Regions from separate parts of the Bacillus sp. V2I10 genome, predicted to be linked through region 1. Evidence: riboswitches for the same ligand, from Rfam matches in the RefSeq annotation. Region 1 holds a riboswitch; each other region holds the start of a gene.

Region 1 (3,835 bases):
GCTTTCAGCGTACATGGAGTGGAAAGAAGAATGTGTACATCATTTAAATGGTATTTTTGCCTTTGCGGTCTGGGACTCAGGTAATGAAAAACTCTTCATTGCAAGAGATCGATTAGGGGTAAAGCCGCTTTTTTATTCTGAGCAGAAGGCATCTCTTATATTTGGCTCAGAACTGAAGGCGATTCTTTCACATCCTGATCAAAAGGCCGTTCTTGACAGGGAAGGATTAAGTGAGATATTTGGACTTGGACCTTCCAGAACGCCTGGAGTAGGCGTTTTTAAAGGAGTAAAGGAGCTCCGTCCTGCTCATGCAATGACGTTTTCAAAAGAAGGACTGAAGGTTTGGAGATATTGGAACGTGCAAAGCAGAAATCATCTTGATTCTTTTGATGAAACAGTCAGCCGCGTTGGATTTTTAGTCAATGATGCAGTGACACGCCAGCTAGTCTCGGATGTTCCAGTGTGCACTTTTCTTTCTGGAGGTCTTGATTCTAGTGCGATCACCGCAATTGCTGCAAAAGCGTTTGAAAGAGAAGGCAAGGGTCCCCTTCACACGTTTTCCATTGATTACGAAGATAATGATAAGTTTTTTAAAGCAAATGAATTTCAGCCAAACTCAGACGCTCCGTGGATTGATAAAATGACGGATGCTTTTCAAACGGTTCACCACCGGTCAATCATCACACAGCAGCAGCTTGCTGATTACTTAACGGAAGCCGTTGAAGTCAGAGATCTTCCTGGTATGGCGGATATTGATTCTTCTCTTCTATGGTTCTGCAAAGAAATAAAAAAAGATTTTGTCGTAGGACTATCAGGGGAATGTGCAGATGAAATATTCGGCGGATATCCGTGGTTTCACCGGCCGCAGGATTTATCCGAAGACGCATTTCCGTGGATGAGATCAACGGATGCAAGGATGAATCTGCTTCGTACAGATTGGCAAAGCAAGCTGAATTTAAAAGAGTACGTGAAAACAAGATACCAGGAAACATTGAAAGAGACACCTCTTCTTGATGGTGAGTCTGAAACAGAATCTAAACGCAGGCAGCTGTTTTATCTCAATATTCTTTGGTTCATGACGACCTTGCTCGACCGGAAAGACCGCATGAGCATGGGAGCGAGTCTCGAAGTCCGTGTTCCGTTTGCGGACCATCGCCTCGTAGAATATGTTTGGAACATACCGTGGGATATGAAAATGCACGGGAACCGGGAAAAAGGCATTCTCCGCAAAGCATTAGAAGGAGTGCTTCCGGATGAAGTCCTTTACCGTAAAAAAAGCCCGTATCCAAAAACACATAATCCTCACTATACAAAAGCCGTCAAAATTTGGCTTCAGTCATTGACGAAAAACCAGGATTCTGCCCTTCACGTCTTTTTTGATAAAAAAGCGCTGAACGATATTATTGAGTCAGAAGGCAATGCTTTTCAGGCGCCTTGGTACGGACAGCTGATGACAGGTCCACAGCTGCTCGCCCACCTTGCACAGATTCATGTCTGGTTTGAAAAGTACAGAATCAATATTGAGGAATCTTAAAGAGTCAGCTGAAGTAAGCTGGCTTTTTGATTTGACTGGGCAGCATAGGGAGGTTTTTTGCAGCACGAATTAAGGAGGTTATTGGCTGAACGAGCAGAAATAGAGTGGGTGAGGGCGCAGAAAAACAGGTGGAGCTCGCATAAATTTCGCTGAGCGCACAGAAGCATAGCTGGACTCTCTTAACTAGTAAGAAGATCTCTATAAAATGGATGAAGCTTGAAGTTTGTTCGCAGACTTAACACCGTCAGCAAGAGAGCTGTTTTTGTCTGGCAAAAAGTGCGGCTAATAAAAGGGCATGTTAGCTTAATGAAATGAGAAATCACTAAATACTGAGTTTTTCAGCAGAATCAAATAAGTGCACGGCTAAACCAGCTTCTTTATTAATAAATCCTTCTCTGTCTATATCTCACTTTTTTGATTATTCTAAAATAATGATTGACAGAATGAAGCTGTGAGTATAATATACAGGTATTCGAATTTAATAGCTTGCTTATCAAGAGAGACTGAGGGAACAGGCCCTGCGAAGTCCGGCAACCTCCTTAAATGGAACGGTGCTAAATCCTGCAGAATGATTATTCATTCTGGAAGATAAGTCGTCATACATACGATTCCTCTTTCTGAATGAAAGGGGAATTTTTTGTGTAAAAAAAGGAGGAGAACAAATGAAAAAAACAGTTTTAGCACTTATTGTACTTGTAATGGGAGTATTATCTGCATGCGGAGCAGAAGGATCAAATGGAGAAAAGAAAAGCATCAAAATTGGAGCATCGGCAGGTCCTTATACGGATATGGTTGAACTGGCAATCAAACCGGGACTTGAGGAAAAAGGATATAAGGTTGAAGTTGTCCAATTTAATGATTACATTCAGCCAAATCAGGCGCTCGGCAATGATGAGCTTGATGCCAATCTGTTTCAGCATAAAATCTATATGGAAACCTTCGCAAAACAAAGCAAATTGGATTTATCTGAAGTGATTACTGTCCCTACTGCTCCAATGGGGATCTATTCTGACAAAGTCAAATCACTCAGTGAAGTGAAAGAGGGCGCGACTGTCGCCATTCCGAATGATCCAACGAACGCAGCGCGTGCGCTTCAAATTTTGAAAGATGGAGGATTAGTTGAGCTGAATGAAGCTGTGAGTCCTATCCAAGTATCTGAAAAAGATGTAACCGAAAATCCTAAAAAATTAACCTTCGTACCTGTAGAAGCTGCCCAATTGCCAAGAGCGGTGGAAGACACAGACTTGTCTGCAGTACCGGGCAATTTCGCTTTAGCCGCGAAAATGAATCTTGCAGATGCAGTCCAGCTTGAGGATATGAATGATGTGCATCGCAATCGTGTAGTGATGAATACGAAAGATGCAGATTCAGAGCTCGCGAAGGATATTAAAGAAGTAGTCGAATCTGCAGGATTTGAAAAAGCAATTGATAAAAACTTTCAAGGATTCGGAAAACCTGATTGGATGGAACAGAAGAAATAAAGAGAAAAACCACTTCAAAGGAAGTGGTTTTCTTTATAAGAGCTGTTCAATATCTTTTTGTAAATGCCTCTCAATATATATGCCGCATAATGTAACCATTGGCCGCAAGATCTTTCGTCCTGTCGCAGGAGCGGATAAAATGATCCCCGCAGCAATTAAAAATATAATGATCCTTATCTGTCTGTGCTAATCAGGCGGTTCCGCTTTTTCGTGGTGTCCAGCTCCAACTCCTAGTCCCTCGACCAGAACAAATTCCCTCAGGAAAGTCAAAACCGGACTTTTCGGGGGAATTCTTATCTGTCTGTCGGGCCTGACCAGTCGGTTCCGCTTTTCTTTCAAGCTGTAGTTTTTTTACCTGAATTGCTTTCTTCAACAGCTGCAAATGATTCAGGATAGCCGTAGCTGCCATGTTCACTGATATCAAGTCCGATCATTTCTTCTTCTTCTGTTACGCGGATAGTGCCCATAACTTGTTTCATCACTTTTAAAATGACGTAGGAGATGACAAACGCGTAAGCAGCGCATGATACGATTCCAATCGCTTGAACACCAAGCTGAGTGAAGCCTCCGCCGTAGAATAATCCTGCTAAACCGCCGTTTCGTTCTGCAAGTTCCGGAGTTGCAAAGAAGCCGGTAGACAAAGTTCCCCAGATTCCGGCAGCACCATGAACAGACAGGGCGAAAATCGGATCATCAATTTTAGCTTTATCAAATAGCTTCATGCTGAAATAGACAATGACCCCGCCGATTAATCCAATTACAACAGCTGCCCAAGGAGCAACAAATGCACAGGACGCTGTAATAGCTACAAGACCTGCAA
Region 2 (3,835 bases), 4.5 Mb from region 1:
GATTTAATGGCTAAATCTTTGATCAGAGCATATTCTTCTTCCGTTACTTGTGCCGGAATCATCATATCTGTATCGCCATCAACGTATTTCGAATTGTAGTCATAAAATTCTTTTTTAGGTGCTACTTCTCCAACTGCAGAACAGCTTGGTTCATCGTTTCCAATGACGCCAATTTCGATTTCACGTCCGATAATGCCTTCTTCAATAATAATCTTGCGGTCATAATTGAATGCCTCATCAAAAGCTTTTACAAGTGATTCCCGGTCTTTGCATTTGCTGATGCCGACACTTGATCCAAGATTTGCTGGTTTCACAAAGCATGGGTAGCCTAGCTCCTGCTCAACTGTCTCGTAAGCTTTCTCCGGAGATTTCTTCCAGTCGTTTTTAATGAATGAAACGTATTTAGCCTGCTCGAGTCCGGCCTGTGCAAACAGGTTTTTCATGATCACTTTATCCATGCCGGCTGCAGAAGCAAGAACGCCATTCCCTACATAAGGAATATTCAGCAATTCAAGCATTCCCTGAACCGTTCCGTCTTCACCGTTTGGTCCATGCAGAAGCGGGAACACTACATCGATTTGCTCATGCTCATTGTCCGTCTTTGAAGGAAAGAGATCCTGATTCAAAGCAACCGGCGATACAGCTGTGCCGCCTTCTTTAAACTGAAGAGCAGCAACGTTTGCAGCAGGCTCCTGTAATTTTGCACCGCGGATCCATTCACCTTTATCTGAAATGTAGATTGGATGTATATCAAATTTGTTTGTATCTAAAGCTTTTATTACAGCAAGTGCGGTCTGCAATGAAACCTGATGCTCTGCTGACTTGCCGCCGTATAATAATCCGACTTTAATTTTCATGTGGATATCCCCCTAAAGAAAGTTCATCTCTTCTATATTATCATTTTCAAATCAAATTGTTATAGCCATCATGCAATTCTTTATAACATTCGAGTGACACGCCTTTTTCCGTCCGCTTTTGATGATCATATTTTCAGCTTTTTGAAGTGGTGGAGGAGCTATACAGGCTCTTTGGCTACCCGATATGGTTTTTTAGATGTTTCGCCAGAGCTTATTAAAAAGTTTACTTTGACCTGCATAAGCAATTCGTGAATGCAAAATCCTCATTATGTATTAAAATAAAAGCAAGGAGGCATGATCATGAAGCAAATTACATCCAAAGAACAGTTTCAAGAGTTAATTACACAAGATCAAGAGGTGCTAATCAAATTTTTCGCAGACTGGTGCCCTGACTGTACTAGAATGAATATGTTTATTGATGAAATCATTGAGGCTTATTCTAAATATGATTGGTACGAAATCAATAAGGACGAGTTCCCTGAACTTGCAGAAACTAATCAGGTAATGGGCATCCCAAGCATTCTGATCTTCAAAAACGGAGAAAAACTCGGGCATCTTCACAGCGCTAATGCAAAATCACCGGAGCAAGTAACTGAATTCCTGCAAGAAAAGCTCGGCTGAGTTTTTAGAATTGACAGATTAAATAATTTTATTTATGATACAACTAATTTCATATGCTTTCTTATCAAGAGAGGTGGAGGGACATGGCCCTTTGAAGCCTCGGCAACGGATCTTAACAGAAACCGTGCCAATTCCAGCAAACGTTATGTTTGACAGATGAGATGGAACTGAAAACAGCAGATTCTGCCTCTCTTCTTACACAAGAGAGGCTTTTTTTATGCGGAGAGAGAGGAGTGTTTTATTGATGAAATATGGATTTTGGCTGCCGATCTTCGGCGGATGGCTCCGGAATGTGGAAAATGAGAATATGCCCCCGACCTATGCTTATGCACAAGAGGTCATTCAGAAGGCGGAAAAATGGGGTTATGATACAACCTTGATTGCCGAGCTTTACTTAAATGATATTAAAGGACCTGAGCATGATTCCCTCGAAGCATGGACCACAGCTGCCGCACTTGCAGCCGTGACAGACAAGATTGAAATCATGACCGCAGTAAGACCCGGTTTTCATAATCCCGCGGTCACAGCAAAAATGGCAGCCAACATCGATCACATCAGCAATGGCAGATTCACCTTAAACGTCGTATCAGCCTGGTGGGAAGAAGAAGCGCGGCAATATGGCGGAATTTTTACTGAGCATGATGCAAGATATGACCGGACCGAGGAATTCATCCAAGTATTAAAAGGGCTGTGGGAAAAAGAAACCTTCACCTATCAAGGTAATTTCTATCAGTTCAGCCATACACATCTCCATCCAAAGCCTGTGCAAAAGCCGAATCCGATTCTTTATGCAGGCGGCGAAAGCCCACGCGGAAAAGAAACCATTGCCAGACATTGTGATGCCTATGTTATGCACGGCGGAACGGTTGATGAAATCAGTTGCAAGATTGATGAGATGAAGAGGTTAAGAGCAACTGCTGAAGGCACACCGTTTCAATCCTTTGGAATGGCTGCTTACATTGTGTGCAGAGATACGGACGCTGAGGTTCAGGAGGAGCTAGCAAGAATCACGGATATTAAGGAATCTTCAGCTTATGCGGGATATAAAGATTTCACAACAAAATCCCAGCTTGAACAAAAGCTCGAGCTTTATGATTACTCTGTTTCAAATCGCGGATTGCGGCCGAATCTAATCGGAACGCCTGAGCAGATTGCAGATAAGATTATTCAGTATGAAGATGCCGGACTCGACTTGCTTCTGCTGCAATTCTCTCCGCAGCTAGAGGAAATGGAACGATTCTCAACGGAAGTCATGCCGCTTGTGGAAGAAAAAAGAAAAGCGAAACCAGAAAGCACATACTCTTCATGAGTATGTGCTTTCTGGTTTTCTTGCTTCAAACGTAATGGTTTGCTCCGCATGCACGGGTTCTTTTCCATATGTATAATCAGCTGATATCACAATGTCCGTAAATCCAAGCCGCTCTAAAACTAATTTAAATTCACGTACACCGTACCATCTCATCGCAAACCTCTGCAGTTCAGTGTCAATCAGCTTCCCATCCTGCCACTTTTCATATTTCAAATAGCTTACCGAATACTGCTCAAGGTAATTCACTTCCACTCGCTTTGATTCCATTGTAATAACGTTATGTTCGGGTGTAACCCAAGTTTTCGTCTTGACTTCATTTAGGGCTGTATCAGGCTGAAGATACAAATCAAGAATCAGACGGCCGCCTGCAGCCAGGTGATCGTAAAAATTCTTAAGCGCCAAAATGGATTGCTTTCTGTCTTCAATCAGCAAAAACGTCCCCGCTGGAATGATAATCGCCTCAAAGGTGCGGGGGAGTTTCATTTCGCTCATTCCCATTTCCTTCAGGACTGGAGACAGCCCCCTCTCCTCGCAGCGCTTTCTGCATGACTCGAGCATGTCTGGCGATTGATCGATTCCTTCTATTTTCAGCCCATCCTGAAGCAAAGGAATATAGATTCTTCCTGACCCGGCACCCGGCTCTAAAATACGTCCTTTTACGTCACTAAGACGCTCACGGTAATATTCGATGTCTCCAAATGAATGGCCGACCGGCTTATCGATATCATAAACTTCCGTTGCAAGCTTGCTGTAGCTGCTGAACATGTAACCAGCCTCCCCGGTAGAATTATGTTATTATTTATAGCCTTAATCCTGTGCCTCATACATCAGAAATGCGGAATCGCCCGTTAAGCTACGGAAGACAGAAAAGTCCGGGTTTTTGCCGGATTTGTTCTGGCCGAGGAGTTTGGCGATAGTGCTGGACCTCAATGCGAAAAATTACTGTCTTATCTTATCCAATCAAACGTTTGTTTAACTCTTAAATCTTTTTTGTGCGCGGATCATTGCGCTTTACAAGATAGTAGCCGATACCTGCAAGCGCCATAAT
Region 3 (3,835 bases), 130 kb from region 1:
GCAATGATCAGGCTGTACTTATATAGAGGCGAATAATTCTTCGGCAAATAAATCAGGAGCGTTACTTCTTCTTCTAATTCTTTTGAATAAAGCAGCGTCTCTTTTACAATTCCTGCTTTCGCTGTCATCACAAATACCTCCAAAGATGTTGGACGCTGTCACATCCATTATTAAAAACGCTTCCATTCATTTTAGCATGAATTGTGACAAAATTCTTGCTTCATGCACGATTGATTTTTGCTGATACGTCTGACATGAATCGCCGAGCCTCATCCGCCCGTATCGCCACCTTTCACTTATAGGATAAATATACCATGGAGATATGTAAAAAAAATACAGTTCATTCGAACACTTTTTGACAGATATAAACCCATCATAATTCCTTTATTCAATACATATTCCTTATATGAAGACAAGCCTGATAAAGGGAGGGAATGCCTGAAAATGAGGAAATCAATTCATGTCACAGCAGGTATCTATGCAGCTGTCTCAATTACTTTCTGGGGAATTTCCTTTGTATCAACAAAAGCTGTTTTAGTTCAGCTGGAACCTTTAACATTGCTTGTTTTGCGTTTTGGTATAGCATCTCTCTTTTTATTCCTCCTTCTTTTCCTCCTTCGTCAGCCTTTAAAAATAAAAAAGTATTATCTCCCTGAGGTTTTTATACTTGCCGTACTCGGCATCTTTGTCCATCAAGTCATTCAGGCTGCAGCACTGCAGTCCATTCAGGCATCGCAAGCAGGATGGATCATCTCTTTTTCCCCGATATTCACAGCTGTTCTGGCATCTCTATTTTTGAAAGAAACGTTTACGCTTTTTAAAGCAGCGGGCATGACAATTGCTGTACTTGGCGTTCTCTTGATTACATCTTATGGACAAGGCGGGTCATTCACCTTTCATGCAAATGCGGGATACGCACTGATGATCTTAAGTACATTAAATTGGGCGGTTTATTCCATTCTTATAAAAAAATTAAAAATCCCTTATCCTGCATTAACCATTACTTTTTATACAAGCTTTTTTGGTTTTATGATGACAATTCCATTCTTTATAAGAAATAACGGCTGGGTTCAGATGAGTGTACTGACTCAGGAAAACTGGACTCATTTGCTGTTTCTCGGAATCTTTGTCTCGGCAGTCGCTTACTGGTTTTGGGGAAAAGCCCTGGAGGTCATGGAGGCAACTAAAGTGTCATCCTTTCTTTACTTTGAACCGCTTGCAACTGTTATTGCGGCAGTCATCTTGCTGAATGAACCTTTTTTATTAATGAGCGGGGCAGGCGGTTTGTTGATTATTGCCGGTGTAATGATTGTAAATCGTAAATATTCATAAAAAATCCCTTGCAAATTATTTGATAATGAGATAAGGTTATAAAAACAATTCAAAAAGTTCATACTATTTATTCTTATCCAGAGAGATGGAGGGTTCTGGCCCTGTGAAATCTCAGCAACCGGAAAAGAACAGAGAATGTTCCTGTTCGAACCAAGGTGCTAAATCCAGCAAGCGCAGGTAATAAGCTTGGGAGATAAGGAGAAGCAATCATTCGATATCAACGTCTTCTTCTTAAATGAGGGAGACGTTTTTTATTTTGAAAAAACTATGGGACGGTGTTGGAAATGTCAGAACGCATTGAAACAATCTTAGCTCAAATTGGAAATCGAAGTGAAAACGTAACGGGAACAGTGAATCCGCCCGTCTATTTTTCTACAGCATACAGGCACAATGGAATTGGGGAATCAACTGGATTTGACTACATCCGCACTGGAAATCCTACTCGGACGATCCTTGAAAAAGCCATTGCAGAGCTTGAGCATGGAGATCAGGGATATGCCTTCAGTTCAGGAATGGCTGCGATTCAGACATTGATGGCATTGTTTAAAAGCGGAGACGAGCTCATTGTATCCTCAGATTTGTACGGGGGAACCTACCGTTTATTCGAACGGGAATGGAGAAAATACGGACTTGTTTTTCATTACGCTGATTTTAAAGACGAAGACTGTACGCAGCAGCTGATCAATGAACGCACAAAGGCCATTTTTCTGGAAACCCCGACAAATCCTTTGATGCAGGAAACAGAGGTCAGCAAGATTGCAAAAATTACCCGCGAAAACCATTTGCTGCTGATTGTCGACAACACGTTCTACACGCCGATCCTGCAAACGCCGATTTTAGATGGAGCGGACATCGTTATACATAGTGCCACCAAATATTTGGGCGGACACAATGATGTGCTTGCCGGTTTGGTTGTTGCTAAGGGAACAGAGCTTTGTGAAGAGCTTGCACAACATCACAACGCAATCGGGGGGGTGCTTTCTCCTTTTGATTCCTGGCTCTTGATCCGCGGTATGAAAACCCTTGCCCTGCGAATGAACCAGCATGAGAAAAATGCCGGCCAGCTTGCAGCATTTCTTGAAAATCAAACAGAAGTGACAGACGTGCTTTATCCTGGCAAAGGCGGAATGCTTTCGTTCAGGCTGGAGAAGGAAGAATGGGTGAACCCATTTCTGAAAGCCTTAAAGACGATCACATTTGCAGAAAGCCTAGGCGGAGTGGAAAGCTTTATCACATACCCAGCGACGCAGACTCATATGGATATTCCTGAAGAGATTCGCGCGGCAAATGGCGTGTGCAACAGGCTATTGCGCTTTTCTGTCGGAATTGAATACGCAGGAGATTTGGAACTGGACTTAACACAGGCATTTGAACTGATGAAGGAGGCGGAGAAAGTTGAGCAACGATGATTGGAAATTCGAGACGAAGCTTCTTCACAATCGTCAAAAGGTGCAAAAAGAAAATGGAGCGGTAAGCGTGCCGATCCATCATTCCTCTACTTTTCACCAATTTGATTTTGATGACTACGGAAAATTTGATTACAGCAGATCGGGGAACCCGACACGCGAGGCATTAGAAGAAACGATTGCCGAACTAGAAGGAGGCACAAAAGGATTTGCCTTTGCTTCTGGAATGGCGGCCATTTCAACCTGTTTCTTGCTCCTTTCTAAAGGAGACCACGTTTTAATTACTGAAGACGTATACGGCGGAACGTACCGGATCATCACAGATGTATTGAGCAGATTCGGCATTGAATACAGCTTTGTCGACATGACCGATTTGCATGAAGTGGCGTCACACATCAAGCCAAATACAAAAGTAATCTATGTTGAGACACCGTCAAATCCGCTTTTGAAAATTACCGATATCCAGGGCATTACGAAACTTGCAAAAGCAAATAACTGTTTAACATTTTTAGACAATACGTTTTTAACACCTGTTCTGCAGCGCCCGCTCGAGCTGGGAGTCGATATCGTGCTTCACAGCGCAACCAAGTTTTTGGCCGGACACAGTGATGTCCTTGCAGGACTCGCGGCTGTAAAAGACGCAGAACTTGCTGCACAGGTTGGAAAACTGCAAAATGCGTTCGGTGCGGTCCTTGGCGTGCAGGACAGCTGGCTTGTGCTCCGCGGAATTAAAACACTGAACGTCAGACTTCAACAATCATCAGCATCTGCGCGGAAGCTGGCAGAGTACTTGTCCAAGCATAAAGCTGTCCGTCACGTTTATTATCCAGGATTAACGTTCCATCCCGGCCATTCAATTCAGCGTTACCAGGCGGACGGACCAGGTGCCGTGCTATCATTCACATTAGCCGATGAAGACGCTGTCCGCACCCTTGTTAAAAATGTCGAGCTCCCTGTATTCGCTGTAAGCCTCGGCGCAGTAGAATCTATTCTTTCCTATCCGGCCAGAATGTCTCACGCCGCTATGCCAAAAGAAGAGCGGGAGCGCCGCGGGATCTCGGACGGTTTATTGCGCATGAGCGTAGGCCTTGAGGATG

What was found. A riboswitch is a leader RNA that binds a small molecule or an ion and turns the genes downstream of it on or off. The one in region 1 is predicted to bind S-adenosylmethionine.
Region 2: it holds a riboswitch for S-adenosylmethionine, as region 1 does, so the genes downstream of both, QFZ72_RS00660 (LLM class flavin-dependent oxidoreductase) here and QFZ72_RS23640 (MetQ/NlpA family ABC transporter substrate-binding protein) in region 1, are expected to answer to the same signal.
Region 3: it holds a riboswitch for S-adenosylmethionine, as region 1 does, so the genes downstream of both, QFZ72_RS22995 (methionine biosynthesis PLP-dependent protein) here and QFZ72_RS23640 (MetQ/NlpA family ABC transporter substrate-binding protein) in region 1, are expected to answer to the same signal.

Annotation. Positions count from the first base shown of each region.
Region 1 is NZ_JAUSYV010000001.1:4,655,367-4,659,201, reverse strand. It holds gene asnB (asparagine synthase (glutamine-hydrolyzing)) at 1-1,534, shown strand, start outside; SAM riboswitch class I at 2,022-2,129, shown strand; gene QFZ72_RS23640 (MetQ/NlpA family ABC transporter substrate-binding protein) at 2,197-3,015, shown strand; gene QFZ72_RS23635 (ammonium transporter) at 3,351-3,835, opposite strand, start outside.
Region 2 is NZ_JAUSYV010000001.1:127,511-131,345, forward strand. It holds gene QFZ72_RS00650 (D-alanine--D-alanine ligase) at 1-857, opposite strand, end outside; gene QFZ72_RS00655 (thioredoxin family protein) at 1,158-1,478, shown strand; SAM riboswitch class I at 1,537-1,641, shown strand; gene QFZ72_RS00660 (LLM class flavin-dependent oxidoreductase) at 1,723-2,787, shown strand; gene QFZ72_RS00665 (class I SAM-dependent methyltransferase) at 2,782-3,552, opposite strand; gene uptA (undecaprenyl phosphate transporter UptA) at 3,767-3,835, opposite strand, start outside.
Region 3 is NZ_JAUSYV010000001.1:4,522,670-4,526,504, reverse strand. It holds gene QFZ72_RS23005 (alpha/beta hydrolase) at 1-128, opposite strand, end outside; gene QFZ72_RS23000 (DMT family transporter) at 445-1,332, shown strand; SAM riboswitch class I at 1,403-1,532, shown strand; gene QFZ72_RS22995 (methionine biosynthesis PLP-dependent protein) at 1,617-2,741, shown strand; gene metC (cystathionine beta-lyase) at 2,728-3,835, shown strand, end outside.